Regions from separate parts of the Bacillus sp. N5-665 genome, predicted to be linked through region 4. Evidence: riboswitches for the same ligand, from Rfam matches in the RefSeq annotation. Region 4 holds a riboswitch; each other region holds the start of a gene.
The links. Region 4 has a riboswitch for thiamine pyrophosphate ahead of tenA (thiaminase II). Riboswitches for the same ligand answer to the same signal wherever they lie in the genome.

Region 1 (2,209 bases), 330 kb from region 4:
GTATTTTAATAATACCATCGAGAAGTTTAAAGGAATTGTAGATAAAGTGAAGCAGACAGCAGAACAGGTTTCCTCATCTTCACAAGAATTGTCAGTGAGTACGAAAGAGAATAGTATGGCGGTTCAAGAAATTGTAAGTTCTATGGTTGAGTTAAGAGCTAGCGCTCAGTCACAAGAAACGTCAGTACCACAGTATTTAGGTATTGTATATGAAATGGAAGATAAGATGGAAGAGATAAAAAATGCTGCAGAACAAATGGCGAAAGAGTCTGAAGGTATGGAGCATCATTCAGTAAAAGGAAATGGTGTTATTGAAAAGACGATGAATCAAATGATTATAATACAAAATGCAGTACAAGATTTATCTTCTATTATGTATTCTTTGGAAACAAAATCAAAAGAAATTAGTGATATAGTAACTGTAATTACAGGTATTTCAAATCAAACTAATTCGTTAGCGTTACATGCTTCTATTGAAGCTTCACGTGCTGAAGCAACCGGAAAGGGATTTGCTGTTGTTGCTGATGAAGTGAGTAAATTAGCAGAGCAGACGGAAGCATCAGCAAAAGATATAGCAAAATTAATAGGGGAAACACAAGCTGAAACGAAAGAAGCTATTGTTTCAATACAAAAAGCTTCAAAAGAAGTAGAATCTGGAATTGAATTTGTTCAAAGTAGTGGTGCTTTCTTTGAAAAAAATTCAAAATCAGCACAATCTGTTACAAATCAAGTTAGAGCTGTTTTTAGCAATTCAAGTGATATATTGCAAAATAGCCAAAATATTGTTCGTGTCGTAAATGAACTATCACATATCGCAAATATGTATGCGAATAGTAGTAGTAATATTGAAACGAGTATGAAAGAACAGGAAATGTCTGTACAAGATATTGCCGAATTAGCGAGTTCTTTAAGATGGCTTTCACAGGAGTTACAAGAGTTAATTGGGGAATTTAAAAGTTAAATGAAATGATTATACATGCTTTTGTTTGTTCAATAAAATAAATCATGCTACAATGAAAACGAATTAAGGACCGGGGAGCCAATTGGCTGAGAGGATGTAAATAAACATCGACCCTCCACCTGATCTGGATAATGCCAGCGTAGGGAGTTACTTAAAGTGATGTAGCATATGTTATTCTATAATAACTTGCATACAAGGCTTTCCTACGCAGTAGGAAAGCCTTTTCTTGTTTTAAAATTTTAATTTTATAAGGGGGATTTTACTATGTCACAACAAGTTACAATGTCATTTTCAGTAGTACCACAAGCAAAAACAAAAGATGTATATTCTGTTGTTGATAAAGCAATTGAAGTTGTACAACAATCGGGAGTTCGTTATGAAGTAGGAGCAATGGAAACAACGCTGGAAGGAGAATTAGATGTACTTCTTGATGTCATTAAACGTGCGCAACAAGCTTGTGTAGATGCTGGAGCAGAAGAAGTGATTACTTCTATTAAAATCCATTATCGTCCAAGCACTGGTGTAACGATAGATGAAAAGGTTTGGAAGTACCGTGATGAATATGCAAAACCAGAAGCAATCTAAAATAATTACAACAATTTGGCTTATCCTTCTCATAGCGATATGGGAAGGATCTGTTTCATTATTTAAAATTGAACCGTGGATTTTACCGAAGCCTTCTGCCATTGTTCAAGAATTAATTGGAATGAAAGATTTACTATTACCGAATACGATGCAAACACTGCAAGAGGTTTTAATTGGACTATTCTTTGCAATTTTAATTGGGACAAGTATTGCAATTATTATGGACGTTATCCCTTTATTTCGTATTTTAATAAATCCGTTGCTTGTTATTTCGCAAACAATTCCAATCGTTGTACTTGCACCGTTATTTATTATTTGGTTTGGATATGGAATGCTACCGAAAGTAATGGTAGTAATACTCGTTTGTTTCTTCCCGATTGCGCTTAGCATTTTAGAAGGTTTTCAAACAGTAGATAAAAATATGTTGAAGTTGTTGCAAACGATGAAGGCAACGAAATGGCAAGTTTACCAGAAAGTAAAGTTTCCAGCAGTGCTTCCATACTTTTTCTCAGGTTTAAAAATTGCAGTTACATATAGCGTAATGGGAGCGATTATTGGGGAATGGCTCGGTGCCAGTGAAGGATTAGGAGTTATGCTTACGAGAGCTACAAAATCCTTTTTAACAGCCCGAGTATTTGGTGTGGCAGCAATTATTGTTATGGT
Region 2 (2,209 bases), 1.8 Mb from region 4:
ATGACCTCCGTTTATAAACTTCAACCTTTTCAATGCTTTCCTATATTTCTGTTCGTTAAATCTAAGTAGAAATAGCGCTATAAACTAAGTTCAATACGTACCCCTACAAAATATGACCTATCACTAGATAATGCACCTTGTTCATATACCTATTTTTAGGTTATTTTTCCATAGGCTCATTTTTATAAATTGAAAAAAGACGCACTTAGATTGATGCGTCTTTTTGCGATACTTCTTTTATGAAATCATATACATAGGTATTATCCATACCTATGTATAGCAATACCCCTACTCATTATCCAATGACATCTTCTACTTCTGTATTCACTGGCCACTTTTCTAAAGTATAAGCCATTTTCCAAAATGAATATTCATATTGACTGCTAATAATGAAATGCTGTTTCATTCGCTTACGGTCAGACTCTGTTACGTTTTCAGCGATAGTATCTAATCTTGTAATTTGCTCTTCAACTAGCGTACGGAACCAATCAGATCCATAAGCAGAAATCCATTCGTTATAAATTGGCTCTTCTGGCTGATACTCTTTTAAACGCTCACCAATTTCATAATACAACCAATAGCAAGGTAAAATTGCTGCAATGATATCGCCTAAATGTCCTTCATACGCAGCACGATACATATGTGAAGTATAAGCGTATGCAGTTGGAGCAGGGATAAAATTATCTTTTTCTTCTTGTGTTATCCCAAGTTTCTCCGCAAAATTCTCATGTAAAGATAATTCCGCCTCGTATGTATTTTGAGCATGGTGTGCCATACGAGCTGTTGTTTCTAATTCCAGTGCTTTTGCAGCTCCTAAAGTTTGTACTCTAGCAAAGTGACTCAAATAATATGAATCTTGAAGCACATAATAGCGAAAACTAGCTAAATCTAAAGTTCCTTCACCAAGTTGTTTTACAAAAGGGTGATGAAAACTAGCTTCCCAAATTGAATCTACTTCTTGACGTAATGATTGTGAAAATTTCATTTAAATCCCTCCAATAAAGTATAAAATTTAAGTATTTACCCACAGTTATTAAATCTGTAAAATAAAAAAACTTTCTTTACAAACGTAAAGAAAGTGAAAGTGACAGTATTTATTCATAAAATAGTAATGTCTTCCCACTTCCCTACGCTAGTATTAACCAGATCAGGTACTAAGAGTCTCAAATTCTCGTTTGATCTCAGCCTATAATAGGCCCCCCTAGTGGATAAATATTTAATTTTCGTATTGTATTCATCATAACATACTTCATGTTACTGTCAAAAACATTCATGATACTGCTACTTAAAACCCTTCTTCTTTTCTTACTTTTAATGAAGTTTCAATAATCATATCTAATAGTTTACTATAATGAATACCAGCTGCATCTGCACTTTTCGGTAGTAAACTTGCTTGTGTCATCCCTGGTAATGTATTAACCTCCATTACATATGGAATTCCGTCCTTTACCATCATATCCACCCTTGCATAAACGCTGCATTTCAATGCTTTATAACAAGCCAGTGACGCTTTGTTTACACGTTCCTTCAATTCAGCTGGAAGCTCGATAACTTCTTCAATTGTACTAACATCATCATATTTTGCATTGTAATCAAAGAACTCAGCTGCATGTCGGATTGAAATAATAGGTAACTGTTTTCCATCAAAAATTGAACATGTAATCTCATCACCTTTTATATACTTCTCTATTACTACTTCAGAATCCCATTCAAACACAGTTTCCAGCATTGAAATTAATTCATCTTTATCATATACAATCTTTACCCCAACACTTGATCCACCAGAGTTTGGTTTTACCACTAACGGAAATCCTAACTTATCTAATTCATCAAGATTTAGATCCGCCATTTTTGTAAGTTCAATCCAATCGGGTGTTTCTATACCTTCATAGCGTAAAATCTTTTTCGAAATATTTTTGTCCATACACATACCGCTAGATAACATATTGCTCCCGCTATAAGGAATACCTAAACTTTCAAGCGTGCCTTGAACCGTCCCATCTTCTCCGTATTTTCCGTGTAATGCGAGCAGCGCAAAATCAATGTCTTTCGCTTTTTCGATTAAATCTATTTTTTCATTTAACGTAATTGGTACGATTTCATATTTATTTTTATCTAAATTTGCAATCATTTCATTTCCAGTCATAATTGATACTTGTTTTTCAGAGGATACTCCACCCATAATAACGCCAATTCTCATTTCCTCAAC
Region 3 (2,209 bases), 330 kb from region 4:
CGTTTCTTTCGCAGAGTAACCGAACTTTTTATTTGCATCACGTTGTAATTCAGTTAAATCGTAAAGACCAGGAGAGAATGACTTCTTCTGTTTTTTATCAATTTCCACAACAGTAGCATTATGTTTATCTAAACCTTTTACAATACCATCAATTTTTTCTTTATTAAAACTGCGGCTATTACCATTTGCATCTTGCCAAGTTAGTTTTAACTGATTCGTTGTTTGTGCTTCGATGCCGTAGTAAGTTTGAGCTTTGAAGTTCTTTATTTCATCTTCACGATTAGCGATCATAGCGACAGTAGGTGTTTGCACGCGGCCGCAATTCAGCTGGGCATTAAAGCGAGTAGTTAATGCTCGAGTCGCATTAAGGCCGATATACCAGTCAGCCTCTGAACGTGCAACTGCTGAAGCGTATAAATTGTCATATGCTTTACCTGGTTTTAAATTTGCAAAACCATCTTTAATTGCTTTATCAGTAACAGATGAAATCCATAAACGCTTAATAGGCTTCTGTATTTTAACTTTATCGATAATCCAACGTGCGACTAATTCGCCTTCACGTCCAGCATCTGTCGCTACAATAATTTCATTTACATCTTTTCTAAGTAGCTGACTTTTTACAGCATTAAATTGTTTCCCAGTTTGTTTAATAACTGTTAATTTCAAACGCTCAGGTAGCATCGGTAAATCTTCTAAATTCCACTTTTTATATTTCACATCATAGCTTTCTGGATCTGCTAATGTAACAAGGTGACCTAAAGCCCAAGTTACAATATATTTACTACCTTCAAGGTAGCCGTTTCCCTTTTTATCGCACTTCAGTACGCGAGCGATATCACGTGCAACAGAAGGCTTTTCAGCGATTATAACGCTTTTTGACATATTAAAAACATCCTTTCAAATTTCCATACGTTAACTATAGCATACATCTTCTTGAGATTCAGTTTCGCTCCATGTTTGATCGGTTTTTTGTGGAGTGAACAAAATCTGTTTGAAATCAAATGATAGCGACAGAACATAATATGCAATATGATGAGACTATGAAAAATAGATCCTTATTTATTATGCTTATTGTTTTATCAGTTTCTTCTATAATTAAATAGAAAAGTAAAGAACTTGTTATTTTAGTAGAATAAGAGTAGACTTTGAAGTAGATGAATACTAAACACATGGGAGTTTGTGGATGCAAACTGAGAGTATGACTAATCCGTCATTGACCATTTGAACCTGTTGGATAATGCCAGCGTAGGGAGAGTGTAAAAGCACATGTTCAGGCACTTTGCGTACGCGCAAAGTGCCCTTTTGTGTATCTCCCATCACAATAGTTAGGGGATGAGAAGGATGAATATGAAAGAAATTAGTAAAGTAGTGGATTTGGTGAGAGAATCTAATCCGCTCGTTCATAATATTACAAATGTTGTTGTAACAAACTTTACAGCTAACGGTTTGTTAGCGTTAGGGGCATCGCCTGTAATGGCGTATGCAAAAGAAGAAGTAGCAGAAATGGCTAGCATTGCTGGAGCGTTAGTATTAAATATGGGGACACTTCGTCCTGAAGAAGTAGAAGCGATGTTACTTGCGGGTAAATCAGCAAATGTGAACAATGTACCAGTACTGTTTGATCCAGTTGGTGCAGGAGCAACATCGTATCGAACAGAAGTTGCGAGACATATTCCGGCTGAAATTGATTTAGCGATTATTCGCGGAAATGCAGCTGAAATAGCAAACGTTATTAATGAGAGCTGGGAAATTAAAGGGGTAGACGCCGGTGCTGGAAATGGCAATGTCGTAAGTATTGCAAGGCAGGCAGCGGATGAATTAAATACAGTAGCGGTGATTACTGGAAAAGAAGATGTTGTTACAGATGGAGAGCGAGCGATTCTTATTCGAAATGGTCACTCTATTTTAACGAAGGTTACGGGAACTGGTTGTTTACTAACTTCTGTAATAGGAGCATTTGTAGCAGTAGAAAAGGATTATGTAAAGGCAGCAGTAGCGGCATTAACGTTTTATGGTGTAGCTGCGGAACTGGCAGCTGTTAAGACAGTGGAAAAGGGACCTGGTAGTTTCCAAATTGAATTTTTAAATCAGTTAGCAAATACAACTTCAGATGATATTGAGAAGTATGGGAAGATTGAGCTTATATAGTAAGGAGGGGAACTAGATGTCGCGTATTACAAAGGCTGAAATGTCTAGATTATTATCAGTA
Region 4 (2,209 bases):
CTACTACTAAAATTCGATTAGAAAGAAACAACGCTTCTTCCACATCATGAGTGATAAATAAAATTGTTTTTTCCCACTCTTTCCATTGTTCAAACAGCCATTCTTGCAAAGATGCCTTCGTTAAAGCGTCCAACGCGCTAAACGGTTCATCTAACAACAATATCTCCCCGCCTGTTAATAAAGTTCGAATAAAAGATACGCGTTGTCTCATACCACCAGATAAATCTTTCGGATATTTTGTCTCATACCCTTGTAAGCCAAATTTATGTAGCAGTTCCTTGGCCTTTATTTGTGCTTCTTTCTTCTGTACACCTTGACACTCTAGCGGCAGAGCAGCATTCTCAATAATCGTTCGCCACGGCAGGAGCATATCTTTTTGGGGCATATACCCTACAGGATGGCTCTTCGTTTCTGTCAGCTCTATCTGCCCAGTACTTACTTCTTCTAAACCTGTAATAAGGCGAAATAGAGTACTTTTCCCGCATCCACTCGGTCCGATAATACTTACAAACTCTTTATCTTGTATAGAAGCATTTAATTCATTGATGATTGGTTTCTCATCATAATGAAAAGAAACATTATGAAACTGTAGTATGTTCTTGCTCCTCAAATCCCCACATCTCCTTACGATAGGACATATCCCAGAATAAATATTCAAATCGACTGGAATATAGGAAAATCTCCTCTAATCGATCTAGCTCTTTTTCAGACTTTCCAACTGCCATTTCATTTAATAAATCGATTAACCAAATACAAAGGTTACCGTATTCTTCAGAACTATATCCTTGAATCCACTCACCAAAGAACTCATGATCTCTTGCTCCAGGAATATCATTTAAACGCTTTCCAATTTCCCAGTAGCTCCACATACATGGAAGAAGTGCTGCTATTAATTCCGCAAGTGTGCCATTTTGAGATACAGACATCATGTAATTTGTATAAGCTAAATTTTTAGCAGATGGCTTTGCAGACTCTATCTCTTCTATAGAAATTCCAAGTCTTTTTGCATACTGTTTATGGATTGTCATTTCTCCATTTAATATGCCATCAATTTGTTCAGCAAATTTCCCCATTACTTGTGGGTTCGTTGCTTTTACAACACCAATCGCATATAGCTTTGCATAATCTAACAAATATAAATAATCTTGAATAATGTAATACTGAAACTTATCTTTTTCTAACGTGCCATCCCCCATACCTACTACAAACGGATGATTATGACTCATCTCCCAAACTGGTTGTACAGTTTCTAATAATCTATCGCAAAATTTCATTTCTCTATCCCCTTTCGATTTATATATCTAAATAAAAAACCACTTCTAAATAAGAAGTGGTTACAGCAAATAAAATTATAATTTATTCGTTGCTCCACTTCCCTTCGCTAGTATTACCTAGATCAGGTGTTATAAGGGTTAAGGATTATTCCTCTCTCAGCACAACAAGCACCCCTAGTGGTTTCAATATGAAATTTTCAAACAAAAAAGCCCCGTTTCTATACGCAAAGAAACGGGGACTTATTATTAGTGTCCGAATTGCTTCCCTACGCTAGCATAATCTAGATCAGGTAATGAAAAGGATCAAAGGCTTACGGCCTACTCTCAGCTGGCAACACCAGCTCTCCTAGCAAACTATGAAATTATCACTGTCAGTATAACATCGTAATAAGACATCATCAACTGTTTTAATTTTCTCAATTGTCAACAAAATAACAAAACTATATACTACTTATATTCTATCTTAGAAATTATTATCCTAATTAATCGGATAAAAAGGAATCATTATCCTCAAAAAATTTATTTTTATATTGATTTCATATTACATTTATGTGAATACACCCACTATATTATATCTTTATACTATAATAAAATTACAACTATACAACTAGAGGAGGTCTCTATTATATGAATATGAAAGCTACTGCTTTAACAGCAACTACTGTCGCAATTGCCTCTTTACTTCCTTCTATGGGAGAAACAAATGTACAAACAGCCAACGCTGAACAATTATCTAATGTGAAAACTGGATATGTCAAAGTCGATCAAGTAGCCTTACATACAAAAGATAACGCAAATAGCTCATCAATTGATACAATTCGCTTTAATACGAAAGTGAACATACTTGAAACAACTAATGGCTGGTATAAAGTATCTGTTAATAATAAAGTAGGTTACGTACAAAAAGATGCTATTCTACTAAAAAACAAACTTCA

Region 1: it holds a riboswitch for thiamine pyrophosphate, as region 4 does, so the genes downstream of both, MNO09_RS28810 (MTH1187 family thiamine-binding protein) here and tenA (thiaminase II) in region 4, are expected to answer to the same signal.
Region 2: it holds a riboswitch for thiamine pyrophosphate, as region 4 does, so the genes downstream of both, tenA (thiaminase II) here and tenA (thiaminase II) in region 4, are expected to answer to the same signal.
Region 3: it holds a riboswitch for thiamine pyrophosphate, as region 4 does, so the genes downstream of both, thiM (hydroxyethylthiazole kinase) here and tenA (thiaminase II) in region 4, are expected to answer to the same signal.

What each region holds. Positions count from the first base shown of each region.
Region 1 is NZ_CP093325.1:5,106,993-5,109,201, reverse strand. It holds gene MNO09_RS28815 (methyl-accepting chemotaxis protein) at 1-961, shown strand, start outside; TPP riboswitch at 1,023-1,124, shown strand; gene MNO09_RS28810 (MTH1187 family thiamine-binding protein) at 1,226-1,546, shown strand; gene MNO09_RS28805 (ABC transporter permease) at 1,518-2,209, shown strand, end outside.
Region 2 is NZ_CP093325.1:2,945,343-2,947,551, forward strand. It holds gene MNO09_RS17820 (heterocycloanthracin/sonorensin family bacteriocin) at 1-2, opposite strand, end outside; gene tenA (thiaminase II) at 296-985, opposite strand; TPP riboswitch at 1,108-1,213, opposite strand; gene ddlB (D-alanine--D-alanine ligase) at 1,286-2,200, opposite strand; gene pdxR (MocR-like pyridoxine biosynthesis transcription factor PdxR) at 2,205-2,209, opposite strand, start outside.
Region 3 is NZ_CP093325.1:5,112,536-5,114,744, reverse strand. It holds gene topB (DNA topoisomerase III) at 1-882, opposite strand, end outside; TPP riboswitch at 1,160-1,269, shown strand; gene thiM (hydroxyethylthiazole kinase) at 1,342-2,148, shown strand; gene thiE (thiamine phosphate synthase) at 2,165-2,209, shown strand, end outside.
Region 4 is NZ_CP093325.1:4,778,438-4,780,646, forward strand. It holds gene MNO09_RS27185 (ABC transporter ATP-binding protein) at 1-610, opposite strand, end outside; gene tenA (thiaminase II) at 579-1,274, opposite strand; TPP riboswitch at 1,357-1,460, opposite strand; TPP riboswitch at 1,521-1,632, opposite strand; gene MNO09_RS27195 (SH3 domain-containing protein) at 1,902-2,209, shown strand, end outside.